3 regions of the Shewanella sp. JNE2 genome follow, and region 2 is predicted to be linked to each of the others. Evidence: predicted binding sites of a transcription regulator. Region 2 holds the regulator's gene; each other region holds the start of a gene.
What was found. Region 2 encodes MetJ, which represses methionine synthesis genes. Its sites were predicted from a motif close to TAGACGTCTAGACGTCTA; they were not measured.

Region 1 (5,543 bases), 1.4 Mb from region 2:
ATTACTAAGCCTGTCAGTGCGCCAGTTGTTAAGACGCGAGTTAAAACGCATCTTGCATTGTATGATCAAAAGCGACTTTTAGAACAACAAGTTAAAGAAAGAACACAAGAGCTAGAAGATACGCGTTTCGAAATTATTCGTCGCCTTGGCCGTGCCGCAGAATATAAAGATAATGAAACAGGCTTACATGTGGTACGTATGAGTCACTATGCGCGGTTACTTGCGATAAGGCTTGGTTTACCAACGACTTTTTGCGACTTGCTTTATAATGCAGCACCGATGCACGATATAGGCAAAATAGGTACACCCGATGCCGTATTAAAAAAACCGGGTAAGCTAGACCCTGAAGAATGGGAAATTATGCAACAGCACGCCGCCATAGGTGCAGAAATTATCGGTGAGCATAGCGACCCTCTATTACAAATGGCCCGTCGTATCGCCTTGACTCACCACGAAAAATGGGATGGTTCAGGCTACCCCAATGGGTTAATGGGTGAGAATATCCCAATTGAAGGCCGTATCACCGCGATTGCGGACGTGTTCGATGCGCTAACATCCCAGCGACCGTATAAACAGCCTTGGACCATAGAGGCAACAATGGAGTTACTCGAAAACCAAGCCGGTAAGCATTTTGACCCTAAGCTGGTGGAGGCATTTAAACAAATCCTGCCAGAAGTCATTGCGATTCGAGATACCTATTTAGAGCATTGAGGATTAAATCTTAGTGAAAATAAAGGCGCACATGGCGCCTTTATCGTTTATAAAATAAAGGGTTATGCTTCATCTAGTGAGTAAGGTAAGGCTTGAATTGTCAAGCTTGATTGCTCATCGTCAGCAAAACGCAGTTTAGCGTCATTTTCGGTATCGTTAGCCAGTACGGCAGTCAGCAATACTTGATTACCGCGTTGCACAAATTCAATGATTTGCCCCCCTTTGCGATAACCGTCTTTCATCGCAATTTCAAGGCTAGTTTCCAGATCCACCGTTAACGAGGTTGTGCCATGGAGAATGTAAAGTGCGCGCTTATTTCCGCCGCGGTACTTCATGCGGGCGACGGTTTCTTGTCCCATGTAGCAGCCTTTATTAAAGCTGATACCATTAACAGCTTGCAGGTTACACATTTGTGGTACGTACTGGTGGGCATGACTGGCGGCAAGGTTAGGATAACCCGCTGCAATTTCTAATGCTTGCCAAGCGGTGGCATCAAATACTGTGTGCTTAGCAACGAGGGTGTTTGCGGTTTCTGGTTGCAGAACCAAAATAAATCTATCCGCGTCTTTTAAAATCGCACCATTTTCAATGAGTGTGAGTTCTTGCTGAATATCACCAAAATGCTGTTTCACAAATTGGCAGGCTTGTTCGCCGGCAACGCCGAGTAAAGTCCATTCACCGGATGCATTGCTTAAGGTAGCTTTGCTAAATACCGCATATTTTTGTAGCTGGGGTAAATCGACTTCGATAGCACCCTTTGGCATCAACATAAAGAGTGCCTCTTGGATGGCAAAGGTTCTGAAACTGGCCAGCATTTTACCTTTAGGATCGCAATGGGCGCCCCAGCGCCATTGATCCGTGGCCAATGAGCTGATGTCTGTGGTCACTTGGCCATGGATAAAACTACGGCCTTGTTCTCCAACGACTTTGATGAGGCCCATATGAGATAAGTTGGCAAGCATAAGTGGAGGCAAGGTAGCGTCCAGATCCCAATGGGGTGTAGAAACTGAAATAGTCATAGCGAGATCCTGAAAATGAAGACGATGTGAGAGGCTAGATTGTAACGGAATTCCAGTTTGCTCAAAAGCATAAGGCGCACATATCTGTGAATGATATATGCGCCTTAATGTGTACTTTAGCCAATACGCGTATGCGGTTGGATTAATATCTTAAAACAGTACGCGGGTACGCAGTGTGCCTTCAATCGCTTTGAGCTCAACTAAGGCTTCTTCCGCTTGAGTGGTATCAACTTCCATCACGACATAACCAATTTCTGCGGTAGTTTGCAGATATTGGGCGGCGATGTTGATGCCTTTTTCCGAGAAGGCTTGGTTGATCTTGATCAGTACGCCAGGGCGGTTTTGGTGAATATGCAGTAAGCGTGAGGTGCCTTTATGCGTTGGCAGCGACACTTCAGGGAAGTTAACCGCAGACACGGTTGAGCCGTTGTCTGAATATTTCGCTAACTTACCAGCCACTTCAATACCAATGTTTTCCTGAGCCTCAGCCGTACTACCACCGACGTGCGGCGTGAGTAATACGTTGTCTAAACCACGCAGAGGAGTGATAAACTCATCGTCATTGGATTGTGGCTCGACGGGGAACACATCGATTGCGGCGCCCGCGAGGTGACGTTCTTTTAAGGCGACCGTTAAGGCATCGATATCGACTACTGTACCGCGTGAGGCGTTGATAAAGATGCTGCCTTTACGCATAGCGGCAAACTCAGGTGCGCCTATCATATCTTTGGTTTGTGGTGTTTCAGGGACGTGTAAACTTACAACATCAGATTGCGCCAGCAGTTGCTCCATTGAATGGATTTGCTGTGCGTTACCTAGCGGCAGTTTGTCTTCGATATCGAAGAACACCACGCGCATACCTAAGGTTTCCGCCAGAATGCCAAGTTGAGTACCAATATGGCCGTAACCAATTACACCTAAGGTTTTACCACGCACTTCGTAGCTGCCTGCAGCGGTTTTCATCCAACCGCCACGGTGGGCGATGGCATTACGCTCAGGGATGCCTCGCATCAGCATAATGATTTCGCCAATCACTAGCTCAGCAACACTGCGCGTGTTTGAAAATGGCGCGTTAAATACAGGAATACCAAGGGATTCGGCGGTGGCAAGATCAACTTGGTTAGTACCAATACAGAAACAACCAATCGCGATTAACTTCTCGGCACGTTTCAGCACCTCGGCAGTTAACTGAGTACGCGAGCGAAGCCCTACAAAGTGCGCATCTTTGATGGATTCAAGTAAGGCTTCATTACCTAAAGAGGCTTTGTGATATTCGATATTGGTATATCCCGCACGTTCAAATACATCGACCGCGGATTGGTGGACGCCTTCCAACAGCAGGATCTTGATCTTATCCTTGTCCAGCGAATGTTTCGCCATGATATGGGTACCCTCTAATTAATAGAAATGTTTCTTATGATATGCTGACAACCTTCACCCACCAAAGTAGCACTTTTTTTGCTCAGTGTGGAGGGCTAGATGGCTAAAGTTAATATTCTAAATTTAGAACAATATCGCATAAGAGGAAGAAACATTGAATAACAAAATCGCATGGTGCGGTATTTACCTCTCAGTTTTAATATGGTCGGCGATAAAACCCGCAGATCTATTTACTTGGTTGCTCGAAGCCTTGCCTGGATTAGTCGCAGTACCGATTTTATTTTTTACCCGTAACCGTTTTCCGCTAACACCTTTGGCGTATTTGTTAATTTTAATACATTGCTGTGTGTTGTTTGTGGGCGCTCATTACACTTACGCTGAAGTGCCGTTGTTTGACACTATTGCTGATTGGATGGGCTCGGAACGTAATAATTACGATAAAGTCGGGCATTTTGCCCAAGGTTTTATCCCAGCCATGCTCGCCCGTGAAATTATGTTGCGTAATCAAGCTGTTAAACCTGGGGCTTGGTGTGCGTTTCTTGCCACTTGTTTTGTGCTCGCTTTTTCGGCGTTTTATGAACTGATCGAATGGTGGGTTGCTGTGGCAACCGGCGAAGGGGCTGAAGCCTTTTTGGGAACTCAAGGCTATGTATGGGACACTCAATCGGATATGTTCTTTGCCCTTATTGGCGCGATAGTAGCACTGACTTTGTTGTCTCGTTTTCAAGATAAGCAAATAGCAGCACTTACACCAAGCACTTAGTATGACTGGTGAATGATGCGGTTTATTTGAGTGGCAAGATTTTCCTCCCGCTAAGCACATCTGATGAAAGTATGACGACATAGCGTTGTCATACTTTTGCACTAACCTTTATGTTTAATTTATGTTGCAACTTTGGGCGGCTCATCCTAGTTTAACAGTGCAAGTGCTGTGAGGCTGTGGATTTAACGAGTGGTTTTGACTCATAACCCGTTTTTCGATGGTGTGTTAGTCGAACTTACTATGGCTAAACAGGGAATAGTACATTTGGGTGATGTTTTTCAATCGTTAACTAGTCAGAATTAACTAGGTTAATGGAATGTTGAGAAATCTAACTAGAAGACGAGTCAAACAGACCATTTTGCAATAAGAGAATACTTTTCAGGGAGGAGAGTCATTGAGCACAATTAATGAATTGGTTTTTTTACACCAAATGGCCGCGCCATGTCATTTAGCGTTACTCGCTGAATCCATAGGTTTGAAAACGCGTATTGTAAAGCACGCCGCAGAATTGGATTTAGATAAAAGCCGTCGTAGTTTTTATCTGATTACCCAAAAAGGTTCAGCATTAGATAACAAAGGAATTCCTTTGCTGGCTTCGCGTTTAGTGTCACATTTTCCTGTGGCGCTGTATCAAGTTGAGCGAGACTCCTTAGACCAAGAATCTGCAATGTTACTCGGCATTCGAGGTATTTTATTTGCCGATCAACGTATGGATCTGATGTTAACGGGTTTACGTAAAATGGTGGCAGAGGAGCTTTGGTACGATAGAACGTTGCTAAGCAAAATGTTTCGCCGTGTCGTACAAAAGTTAGAGGGTAATAATGAGATGCCCTCCGATACAGTGGCTATGCTGCAGATGCTGACATCCCGTGAACGTACCATTATTCAATTTGTATCCAGTGGCGCAAGGAATAAAGAAATTGCCCATAGGTTATGCATCAGCGAACATACAGTAAAAGCACACATTTCCTCTATTTTCCGCAAGACCCAGTCTCGTAATCGGGTTGAGCTTTTACGTTGGGCGCAAACCTATCAAACTCACTTTGAGCTATGTAGTTAACCTGCAAAGGGTGTGGTCATTTGCCTGTTGCTTTGAGTGGTTAATGTTAATGATTGCTGGCATATCAAAATAGAAAAGCGGGAATGTTTATGTAAACATTCCCGCTTTTTTTATACCATTTTATCAAACAACACCAAAGAGTTAGCTATGGCGGTTTAGCAGTATTTATTAGTATTGCACTACAGTGGCAATGTTCATATTGCCTGATTGGTTCACGCTGATGCTGTTGTTATTGCCAGCTTGAGAGCCCAACACTAAGTTGTCATTCCCCTTTTGAGCGATCAATAGGCTGTTGTTGTCACCTTTAACTGTGAATGAGGCACTATCGTCACCACCGACCCAGTTTCTATTACCTGATTGGGCAATTTGTGCCGTGTTTTCATCGCCTTTGATAATCAAATCAATAAGGTTAAGATCGCCCTTTTGAAGTGCAGTTGCATCGGCATTATTGTTACCTGCAATAGAAATTATGCTCTCGTTTTGATTACCATTTTGCTCAACATCGACTTCGTTATCGTTACCGACTGCATCGACATAAGCAAAGTTCGCATCACCTTTTTGGTCGACTTCAATACTGTTGTCTTCACCCTCTGCGAAGGCAACGATTTCG
Region 2 (5,543 bases):
CAAGGCAAAGTGGCTGTACACACCAATGGCGCCACCCACAATATTCCTATGTTGGCGAACCTGATGCCTGATAACGCTATCTGGGTTCACCCAGTGACAGCGGGCAAGTTAGGGATCAGTAATGGCGATCCAATTCGTCTCACCAGTAGCGTAGGTACCGAAGAAGGTCATGCCTTAGTCACACCAGGTATTCGCCCAGATACTGTATTTGCTTATATGGGTTTCGGCTCTAAAAACAAAGAGTTGGTCAGAGCAACGGGCAAAGGTATCCACTGCGGAAACTTACTTCCCCACGTGACAGCACCTGTGTGCGGCATGAATGTGCACACTACGGGTGTCACGCTGGCAAAGCGCTAATCGGAGGCTTAAATGAATAAACGATATGTAATGGTGCACGACGAGAATAAGTGCATCGGCTGCCAAGCTTGTAACGTGGCGTGTCGCAGTGAAAATGGTGTACCTGAAGGTGTTACCCGCCTACAGGTACGTGTCGAAGGCCCCTATGGTGAAATGCCCAATCTGCATTTCAAATACCACAGGGTATCCTGCCAACAGTGTGAAGATGCACCCTGCGTTAAGGTGTGCCCAACGGGGGCTGCCTATGTGGGTGAAGACGGCATTGTTTCTATTCATGCAGATAAGTGTGTGGGTTGTATGTACTGTGTGGCGGCGTGCCCCTACAAAGTACGTTTTATGAACCCAGAAACTAAAGTCGCGGATAAGTGCAACTTCTGTAAAGACACGCGTTTAGCGCGGGGTGAAGAGCCTGCTTGTGTGACTGTGTGTCCAACCGATGCGCTTGTGTTTGGTGATGCCAATGATCCTAAGAGTGAAGTGGCCATCATGCTCAATACCAAAATCACTTACCAAGATAAAACCCATTTGGGCACTAAGCCTAGGGTGTATCGCGTTCCTACCAAAAGAGGGGGGATTTGATTATGAACAATACTTGGGGCGATATGACGCAATATGATCCAGTGACTTGGCACTGGGTTATCGCCGTCTACCTATTTATGGCGGGGTTATCCGCGGGCAGTTTACTGATTGGTATCGGTCTACGTTGGGCGAATAAGGAGCTTAACGCTGGAGTTGAAAGCAGTATTCTTAAGGCGGCGGCCATTATTGGGCCTGTAGCGATCAGTTTAGGTTTGGCGTGCTTAGTGTTTGATTTAACCAAGCCATTCCATTTCTGGTTAATCTTGATTAACTACAACTTCCAGTCAGTGATGGCTATTGGGGTGTTGGCGCTGCTGGCTTATTCACCCTTGGCATTTGCCTACGCGATTCTCGTATTGCGTGACGATTTGCCAAAGTGGGGCTTAGGTTTCTTAGTGCCTATTGCTAAGTTACTTATGCCCTTTAGAAAGGTGATTGAAGTATTGCTGTTTGTCCTCGCTATTGGCGTAGGGGCTTACACTGGCTTCTTAATTTCGGCCATGAATGCCTATCCTATGCTCAATACTGCGGTACTGCCTGCACTGTTTTTAGTGTCAGGCTTATCGGCGGGCGCTGCGGCTAACGCGGTACTGGCGTTGCTGATGTTTAAGACAGACAGTCACGATAAAACGCTTGTCAAAATGCACGGTTTAGAATTGCCTGTGATGGCGATTGAAGTCATGTTCCTGTTTATGTTGTTCTGCGCCTTGTACTTTAAAGGTGGTGCTGCGGCTGCAGCACTGGCTTCATTGACAACAGGTGTTTGGGCAAGCGTATTCTGGATTGGCGTAGTGGGTATCGGCTTTGGTATTCCATTGCTGTTTATGCTGCTACCCGCTGCGACTCGCCATACTAAGGGCGCAATGATCATGGTTGCCTGTGCTAGCTTAACGGGCGTGCTCGCACTGAGACACTTTATTGTGTACGCAGGACAAAGCTACTTAAGCTGAGTGTAGATAGGCTTTACATATTGAGAGATAAAGAAAAAGCACTGGCAATGTCAGTGCTTTTTATTGTTTGAATCTTGAGAAGGTTTGCCTGTACAAGCAGGGCACTTATTGGGGTAATAGCTCGATAACCGACTTTACCGTTAACACTAACGCGCTGATGGCACAGAGGGCTAATGTCGCCATTTTTGTTTTATGTTTATCGATGCGTCCCACGAGTTTACCTGCGACTAAATAACCCAAAATGACTGAGGGTAATAGCATTAAGGAGAGCCATAGGTGTTTGATCTCTAGCAAGCCTGTTACAGCTAAAATACACAGCGCAATCATAGAGCTAAAAATAAAGAAGGCCGATAAAGCTGCGCGAAACTGCGAGGCATCTTTGCCTGCCAATAAAATCGCCATTGGCGGGCCACCAATTGCGGCAATATTGCCGAAAATCCCTGAAACCACACCCGCACTGAAGAGGGTTGCTTTATTAACGGGGAGACTGAATTTATATAGGCTGAGAATAACCGCGATTGTCACAATGGCGGCGATGGATAAACCGAGTATGGGTTGAGGCGCAAACAGCAACAGGCTGGCACCGATAAAACCGCCGGGTACGCGACCGATAAGAGCATATTGCAAGCCATTGAATTCTAAATGACCGCGCTCACGCACTAAGGTAAGTAGCGCGATAGAGAATCCCATCGCAATAACGGGTGCAGGGACAAGCTGCGGATCGACGATATACAACAAGGGGCTAGCAACAACCGCAAGCCCAAATCCAATCAGGCTTTGGGTTAAGGCGCCCATAAACACGATTAGCGAGGCTAAGGCAAGTGTCTGGGGATCTATCATAGAAAACATAGGGTTCCTACATACCCCAAAATCTCAAGATAAACTCATCGCTTGAGATTATGTAGGCATAAACAAAAAGGGACCGTTAACGATCCCTATTGATGAGCAATGTGATCTTGAAAATAACAGCAATCTTGGAAGCGACGAGTCGCTATTCCATGTCTTCCCACTCGATCCCCATTTCGTCCATCAACAACTTGGCTTCGGCGGGAATACTATCTGGGTTGTCTTTTGACAGATCGTCATCGTTAGGCAATGGCTGGCCAGTGTAGGCGTGCAAAAATGCCTCACACAACAGCTCGCTGTTGGTGGCGTGACGTAAATTATTGACCTGACGACGAGTACGTTCGTCCGTAAGGATCTTAAGCACTTTGAGCGGAATGGACACAGTAATTTTCTTTACTTGCTCATTCTTCTTGCCATGTTCAGCATAGGGGCTGATATATTCCCCATTCCATTCAGTCATTGACTCACCTGTTATAACGCTAAATTCGGGGCAGATTTTAAACCCTTACAAACAACAGTCAAATTATTGCTACTATTTCTTAGGGATTGCAAACAGATTTCTTTATGTTTAGACGTCTAAACGTCTTAACGCCTATTGACGATGTGGTTGGGCTTAGGTACATTTAGACGTCCAGACATCTCTATCAGTCTACCGAATTTAGGAGTCCACCCATGGCAGAGCGTCAATTAGCCACACTGGCAGTGCGTCAGGGTATCGAAAGCGATACTCAATATGGTGCCGTTGTGCCACCGATTTATTTGTCGACTAATTACGCCTTCGATGGTCATAACAATCCCCGCGAATTCGATTACAGTCGTTCAGGCAACCCAACGCGCTGCATTTTAGGCGAAGCATTAGCCCAATTAGAAAAGGGGGCGACTGCTATAGTGACATGCACTGGCATGGCGGCCATCACCTTAGTGACCACCTTACTCGGCCCAGATGATCTCTTGGTTGTGCCCCACGATTGTTACGGCGGTTCCTACCGTTTATTTACCAACTTGGCGAAGAAAGGCCAGTTTAAGCTGATTGTGGTGGACCAAACTGACAGTCAAGCGTTAGCCGCAGCCATAGCGCAGAATCCTAAGATGGTGTGGCTCGAAACCCCATCGAACCCGTTATTGCGTGTGGTGGATATCGAAGCCATTGCTAAGGCGAGCCATGATGTCGGCGCGCTGGTGGTGGTCGATAACACCTTTTTATCGCCGATATTGCAACAACCCCTATTGTTAGGTGCGGATATCGTTATCCATTCCACCACTAAATATATCAATGGTCACAGCGATGTGGTCGGCGGCGCTGTGGTCGCCAAAGATGCACAAATCGGCGAAAGCTTACATTGGTGGTCGAACACTCTAGGCTTAACGGGGTCAGCCTTCGACAGTTATCTGACCCTGCGCGGCCTACGTACTCTAGCGGTACGCATTCGCGAACATCAAGCCAATGCCCAGCGCATTGTTGAGGTATTAACCCAAAGCCCTGTGGTGAGCAAAGTCTATTACCCTGGTCTTGCGGATCACCCTGGTCACGCCATTGCGGCCAAGCAGCAAAAAGGCTTTGGCGCTATGCTGAGCTTTGAGCTCAAAGGCGGCGAGACCGAAGTGGTGGCCTTTTTAGGTGCATTAAGTTTATTTAGCGTGGCAGAAAGTTTAGGTGGCGTCGAAAGTTTAGTGGCCGTGCCCGCCACTATGACCCACAGAGCCATGGAGCCGCAGGCGCGCTTCGAGGCTGGTATTAAAGACACCCTATTGCGTCTATCGGTGGGTATTGAAGATGCCGCCGATTTAGTTGCAGATATTCAAGCAGGATTAGCCGCCGCTGCGGCTTGTCAGTAGAGGAATAATAGATGGCACGTTGTCACTTACATAAATTTGGTGGCTCCAGTTTAGCGGATGCCGATTGTTATCGTCGAGTCGCCCATATCCTGTTAACCCACGGTCATAGTGATGATCTTGTGGTGGTCTCTGCAGCGGGTAAGAGCACGAATTTTCTGTATAAATTATTAGCGCTGCGTGATGCGGCTCAGCTATGGCAAGAAGAATTACAAGTGCTGATCAGCTACCAACAGGGGTTGATTGAGCAGTTGTTGTCGAATGAACAAGCCCGCGATCTGCGTGAGCGTTTGGCGACTGATAAAGCGCAACTTATCAGCTTATTATCCTTAGACGTTCGCAACGATTACCAAATCAACCATGTGGTGAGCTTTGGCGAACGTTGGTCGGCACGCTTAATGGCGGCGCTGCTGCGCGAATCTGGTGTGGCGGCAAGCCATGTGGATGCCTGTTCAATTTTAGTGGCCGATGAAGCCGCTGTGCCGCAAATTCGGGTACAGGAATCCCGCGCTAAAGTACAAGCCCTATTAGCCGCGCATCCCAATGAACGCTTAGTGATCACAGGTTTTATCTGCGCTAACGAGCGTGGCGATACCTTATTACTTGGTCGTAATGGTTCAGATTTTAGCGCCAGCCTGATTGCTAGTCTTGCCGATATCGAGCGCGTGACCATTTGGACCGATGTGGAAGGGGTGTTCAACGCCGATCCTAATAAAATCAACGATGCTAAGTTACTAAAAAGTATGTCACTTGCCGAAGCCGATCGCCTAGCGCGTTTAGGCTCGCCAGTATTGCATTCGCGCACTTTGCAGCCGTTATTCAATACCGAAGTGAGCTTAGCGGTGCGTTCAAGTTATGCGTCCCACACTGACTTTACCTTAATCGCGCCCCACAGTTCGTCGGCGAGTGCGCCTGTGGTGACTAATCTCAATGCCGTTGTCTTGTTCGGCTTTAAACTCACAGGGGAGTTAACTCGTT
Region 3 (5,543 bases), 2.2 Mb from region 2:
CTGGCACTGCCAGATGCCAAAGACGAACTGATACGGCACTACACGTTCAACGAAACCGACCTGTCGGTGATCCGTCAGCGTCGCGGTGCCGCGAATCGATTGGGCTTCGCCGTGCAGCTTTGCTACTTGCGATTCCCTGGCATCTTCTTGGGCGTCGATGAACCTCCATTTCCGCCCCTGCTGCGCATGGTGGCCGCACAACTCAAGGTGCCGGTGGAAAGCTGGAACGATTACGGCCAGCGCGAGCAGACACGGCGGGAGCACTTGGTCGAGCTGCAAACGGTGTTTGGATTCAAGCCCTTCACCATGAGTCACTACCGGCAAGCCGTGCATACATTGACCGAACTGGCCTTGCAAACAGACAAAGGCATTGTGCTGGCCAGCACCCTTGTTGAAAACCTGCGGCGGCAGAGCATCATCCTACCCGCCATGAATGCCATCGAGCGCGCAAGCGCCGAGGCCATTACCCGTGCCAACCGGAGCATCCATGCGGCATTGGCCGATTCCTTGATACCTGTCCATCGCCAGCGCCTGGACGAACTGCTCAAGCGCAAGGATGGTAGCAAAATGACGTGGCTAGCGTGGCTGCGCCAATCGCCCGCCAAGCCTAACTCGCGCCACATGCTTGAACACATCGAACGCCTCAAAGCCTGGCAAGCGCTTGACCTACCTGCTGGCATCGAACGGCAGGTACACCAAAACCGCTTGCTCAAGATCGCCCGCGAGGGCGGCCAGATGACGCCCGCCGACCTGGCCAAGTTCGAGTCGCAGCGGCGTTACGCCACCTTGGTAGCACTGGCCATCGAAGGCATGGCCACCGTCACTGATGAAATCATCGACCTTCACGACCGCATCATCGGCAAGCTGTTCAATGCGGCCAAGAACAAGCATCAACAGCAGTTCCAGGCTTCCGGCAAGGCGATCAACGACAAGGTGCGGATGTATGGGCGCATCGGTCAGGCGCTGATTGAAGCCAAACAAAACGGCGGCGATCCGTTCGCCGCCATCGAAGCGGTCATGCCGTGGGACACCTTCGCCGCCAGCGTCACCGAGGCGCAAACGCTGGCGCGGCCTGCAGATTTTGATTTCCTGCACCATATCGGCGAGAGTTACGCCACGCTGCGCCGCTATGCGCCGCAGTTCCTGGACGTGCTCAAACTGCGCGCCGCGCCCACCGCCAAGGGTGTGCTCGATGCCATCGACGTGCTGCGCGGCATGAACAGCGACAGCGCGCGCAAGGTGCCCGCCGATGCGCCAACCGCATTCATCAAGCCGCGCTGGGCAAAGCTGGTTCTGACCGACGAGGGTATTGACCGGCGTTACTACGAATTATGCGCCCTGTCGGAGCTGAAGAACGCACTGCGCTCTGGTGATGTTTGGGTGCAGGGTTCGCGTCAGTTCAAGGACTTCGACGAATACCTGGTGCCGATCGAGAAGTTCGCCACCTTGAAGCTGGCCAGCGAATTGCCACTGGCCGTGGCCACCGACTGCGACCAATATCTGCATGACCGACTGGAATTATTGGAGGCGCAACTCGCCACAGTCAACCGCATGGCGGCGACCAACGACTTACCGGACGCCATCATCACCACTGCATCGGGCCTGAAGATAACGCCGCTGGACGCAGCGGTGCCAGACGCCGCGCAAGCCTTGATTGACCAGTCGGCGATGTTGCTGCCGCACCTCAAGATCACCGAGTTGCTGATGGAGGTCGATGAATGGACGGGCTTCACGCGCCACTTCACACACCTGAAGACCGGCGACACGGCCAAGGACAAAACCTTGCTGATGACGACGATTCTGGCTGATGGTATCAATCTTGGGCTCACCAAGATGGCCGAGTCCTGCCCTGGCACCACCTACGCCAAGCTGTCTTGGCTGCAAGCCTGGCACGTTCGCGACGAAACCTATTCGACGGCGCTGGCCGAGCTGGTGAACGCACAGTATCGACAACCCTTCGCCGGAAACTGGGGCGACGGCACCACGTCATCGTCGGACGGCCAGAACTTCCGAACCGGCAGCAAGGCAGAGAGCACCGGGCATATCAATCCGAAGTATGGAAGTAGCCCTGGGCGGACGTTCTATACCCATATCTCCGACCAATACGCGCCCTTCAGCGCCAAGGTGGTCAACGTCGGCTTGCGCGACTCGACTTATGTGCTCGATGGCCTGCTGTACCACGAGTCTGACTTGCGTATCGAGGAACACTACACCGACACGGCGGGCTTCACCGATCATGTGTTCGGCCTGATGCACTTTCTGGGATTCCGGTTCGCGCCGCGCATCCGCGACCTGGGCGACACCAAGCTGTTCATTCCCAAGGGCGATACTGCCTACGATGCACTCAAGCCGATGATTAGCAGCGACAGGCTGAACATCAAGGCTATTCGCGCTCATTGGGATGAAATCCTACGGCTGGCCACTTCGATCAAGCAGGGCACGGTGACGGCCTCGCTGATGCTGCGCAAGCTCGGCAGCTATCCGCGCCAAAACGGCTTGGCCGTCGCCCTGCGCGAGCTGGGGCGCATCGAGCGCACGCTGTTCATTCTGGATTGGCTGCAAAGCGTGGAGCTGCGCCGCCGCGTCCATGCGGGGCTGAATAAGGGCGAGGCGCGCAACGCGCTGGCCAGGGCGGTCTTCTTCTACCGATTGGGTGAAATCCGCGACCGCAGTTTTGAGCAGCAGCGCTACCGGGCCAGCGGCCTCAATCTGGTGACGGCGGCCATCGTGTTGTGGAACACGGTCTATCTGGAGCGTGCCACCAGTGCTTTGCGTGCCCACGGCATGGCGCTGGACGACACGTTGCTGCAATATCTGTCCCCGCTGGGGTGGGAGCATATCAACCTGACCGGCGATTACCTATGGCGCAGCAGTGCCAAGGTCGGTGCGGGGAAGTTCAGGCCATTGCGACCGCTGCCACCGGCTTAGCGTGCTTTATTTTCCGTTTTCTGAGACGACCCCTTAAAGAGCATAGCCAAAGTTTATGGCTGTTCTTAACCAACCCTAAAATCCCTCTGACCAACAACGAAGCAGAGCGACGATTGCGCGGCTTCGTCATTCAGAGAAAAATCAGCTACGGTACCACCTCGGATGCAGGCGATAAGTTCCGAGACCGTCTACACTCGCTAATCGAAACGTGTAAAAAGCGGAAAATATCGTCACTTGATACGCTTTCACGAATAGCCAACGCGGTGGTTCGTCAGCAGCCATACCCAAATGTGTTCGACCTTAAGCACACGAGTTTTTATCTAAATACCTAGTCAACATGCTACTGGTGAACGCTTACGGTTAAAGGACTCATTCGAGTCCTTTTTTATTGACTAAAATTAAGCTGGTCTACAAGCGATAAGAAAATGCAACAAATGGAGATTTTTTGGCTTGACTTGCATCTCAGTTTCTCTAGTATATGGACATGTAGACGTCCAAACGTCCATTTGATTTGAACCACTGAACTATAGAGTCGTGCCATGGGCGGTTAGTCGTGCCAAGGGCGGTTGAGGAAATACACATGGCTTTTCATCACGCACAACATTCACATTCGCTAAACCAGAGCTTGTCTGAGCTTAATGGCGATATTAATGTTTCTTTTGAGTTTTTTCCGCCATCGACCCCCGAAATGGAACAGATCCTGTGGAATTCTATCCGTCGTTTAGAGCCACTGAATCCTAAGTTTGTGTCTGTGACTTATGGTGCTAACTCTGGCGTACGTGACCGTACCCATGGCGTGATTGAGCGTATCCAACAGGAAACGGATCTTGTTGCCGCGCCGCACTTAACCTTAGTGGATGCCAGCGATGAAGAATTATTAGAACTGGCGAAACATTATTGGAAATCGGGCATCCGTGACATAGTGGCACTGCGTGGTGACTTACCCGCAGGCAGCCCAAAGCCAACCCGTTTTGCGGCCGATTTAGTGCGTTTGCTGCGCTCTGTGGCTGACTTTGATATTTCCGTTGCGGCCTATCCAGAAGTGCACCCCGATGCGAGCAATGCACAGGCGGATTTGATCAACCTTAAGCGTAAGATTGATGCGGGTGCCAGCCGTGCCATTACCCAATTTTTCTTCGATGTGGAATCTTACCTGCGTTTTCGTGATCGCTGCGTTGCCGCTGGTATCGATGTTGAAATCGTGCCAGGCATCTTACCTGTGACTAACTTTACCCAGCTAAAACGTTTCGCGGGCATGACCAATGTGTCGTTACCTAATTGGTTACATAAGCAATTTGATGGCCTAGAAAACGATGCGGGTACACGCCAATTGGTGGGGGCAAACGTGGCAATCGATATGGTAAAAGTATTGTCCCGTGAAGGCGTGAAGGATTTCCATTTCTACACCTTAAATCGCGCCGAATTGACCTACGCGATTTGCCACACTTTAGGCGTGCGCCCTAAATAACACCTTATAAAATGAGCTAATAAAAACGCCGCAGAGAATGCGGCGTTTTGTTTTTTCTGTGCTTTAAATTTTAAATTGAGCCAATAACGTTGTTAAACGGGCTGCGAGTTGGGCAAGTTCATCGCCAGCGCGTGCAGTTTGTACCGCACTATCTGTCGCATTGGTTGCAATATCATTGATGTTATTGACATTTTTATTAATTTCTGCCGAAACGGCGCATTGCTCATTTGCGGCGCTGGCAATTTGAATGTTCATTTGGCTAATAGTTGAAACGGCATGGGTAATGGCTTCTAGTGCTTCACCCGCTTGGTGGACTTGGGATACGCAGCTTTGGGTGGTACGGGTGCTGGTTTCCATCGCATTAACCGTGGATTTAGCTTTATGTTGAAGCGCTTCGATCATCTGCTGAATTTCTGTGGTAGATGCTTGGGTGCGGCTAGCAAGGGTGCGCACTTCATCGGCAACCACCGCAAATCCTCGACCTTGTTCACCCGCCCTTGCGGCCTCAATTGCCGCATTGAGTGCGAGTAAGTTAGTCTGGTCGGCAATATTACGGATAACCACAAGCACAGAATCAATTTCAGCGGTATTACGCTCTAATTCATTGATTGCGCTCGCTGCTGTGGCTATCTCCTCGGCTAGAATCGCTATCGTTGATACCACTTTTTGTACGACCAATTTGCCTTGTTCGGTTGAGTCATTGGCGTGATTGGCGGCATCGGCCGCATCGGTGGCGTTATGGGCAACTTCTTGTACCGTTGCGGCCATTTCATTCATTGCGGTAGCAACTTGCTCGGTTTCGAGGTGTTGGCGATTCGCCATTTGCTGGGTTTCTCGCGTAATGCTCGACATTTCCTCTGCGGAGGTGGCGAGCAGGCTGGTAGAGTCGGCAACTTGGGAAACTGTGCTGTGAATTTTTTCAACAAAGCGGTTGAATGCCATGGATAATTCTGCGATCTCATCCTTACCATTTACCGCGATTCGGCGGGTTAAGTCACCTTCACCTTCGGCGATATCATTCATGGCTTGGGTGGTTTCTGCGATAGGGCGTGTAATACCCTTGGCAATAAACCAAGCAATGGCGGTTCCAATGAATAGCGCTGCTAAACCGATAAGGATCAGCTTAAGACGAATATCTGCCATCGTC

Region 1: a site for MetJ is predicted at 3,199-3,216, ahead of serA (phosphoglycerate dehydrogenase). Genes of this name have one in related genera too.
Region 3: a site for MetJ is predicted at 3,416-3,433, ahead of metF (methylenetetrahydrofolate reductase). Genes of this name have one in related genera too.

The regions. Positions count from the first base shown of each region.
Region 1 is NZ_CP096169.1:3,744,918-3,750,460, reverse strand. Features, by position in the region: gene MZ182_RS16775 (two-component system response regulator) at 1-711, shown strand, start outside; gene ygfZ (tRNA-modifying protein YgfZ) at 774-1,730, opposite strand; gene serA (phosphoglycerate dehydrogenase) at 1,881-3,110, opposite strand; gene MZ182_RS16760 (DUF2238 domain-containing protein) at 3,265-3,873, shown strand; gene MZ182_RS16755 (helix-turn-helix transcriptional regulator) at 4,268-4,933, shown strand; gene MZ182_RS16750 (curlin) at 5,102-5,543, opposite strand, start outside.
Region 2 is NZ_CP096169.1:593,302-598,844, forward strand. Features, by position in the region: gene phsA (thiosulfate reductase PhsA) at 1-357, shown strand, start outside; gene MZ182_RS02730 (4Fe-4S dicluster domain-containing protein) at 370-936, shown strand; gene nrfD (NrfD/PsrC family molybdoenzyme membrane anchor subunit) at 939-1,886, shown strand; gene MZ182_RS02740 (sulfite exporter TauE/SafE family protein) at 1,992-2,735, opposite strand; gene metJ (met regulon transcriptional regulator MetJ) at 2,878-3,192, opposite strand; gene metB (cystathionine gamma-synthase) at 3,405-4,568, shown strand; gene MZ182_RS02755 (bifunctional aspartate kinase/homoserine dehydrogenase II) at 4,580-5,543, shown strand, end outside.
Region 3 is NZ_CP096169.1:2,937,357-2,942,899, forward strand. Features, by position in the region: gene MZ182_RS13115 (Tn3 family transposase) at 1-2,928, shown strand, start outside; partial or broken gene MZ182_RS13120 (IS66 family transposase) at 2,967-3,260, shown strand; gene metF (methylenetetrahydrofolate reductase) at 3,509-4,396, shown strand; gene MZ182_RS13130 (methyl-accepting chemotaxis protein) at 4,460-5,543, opposite strand, start outside.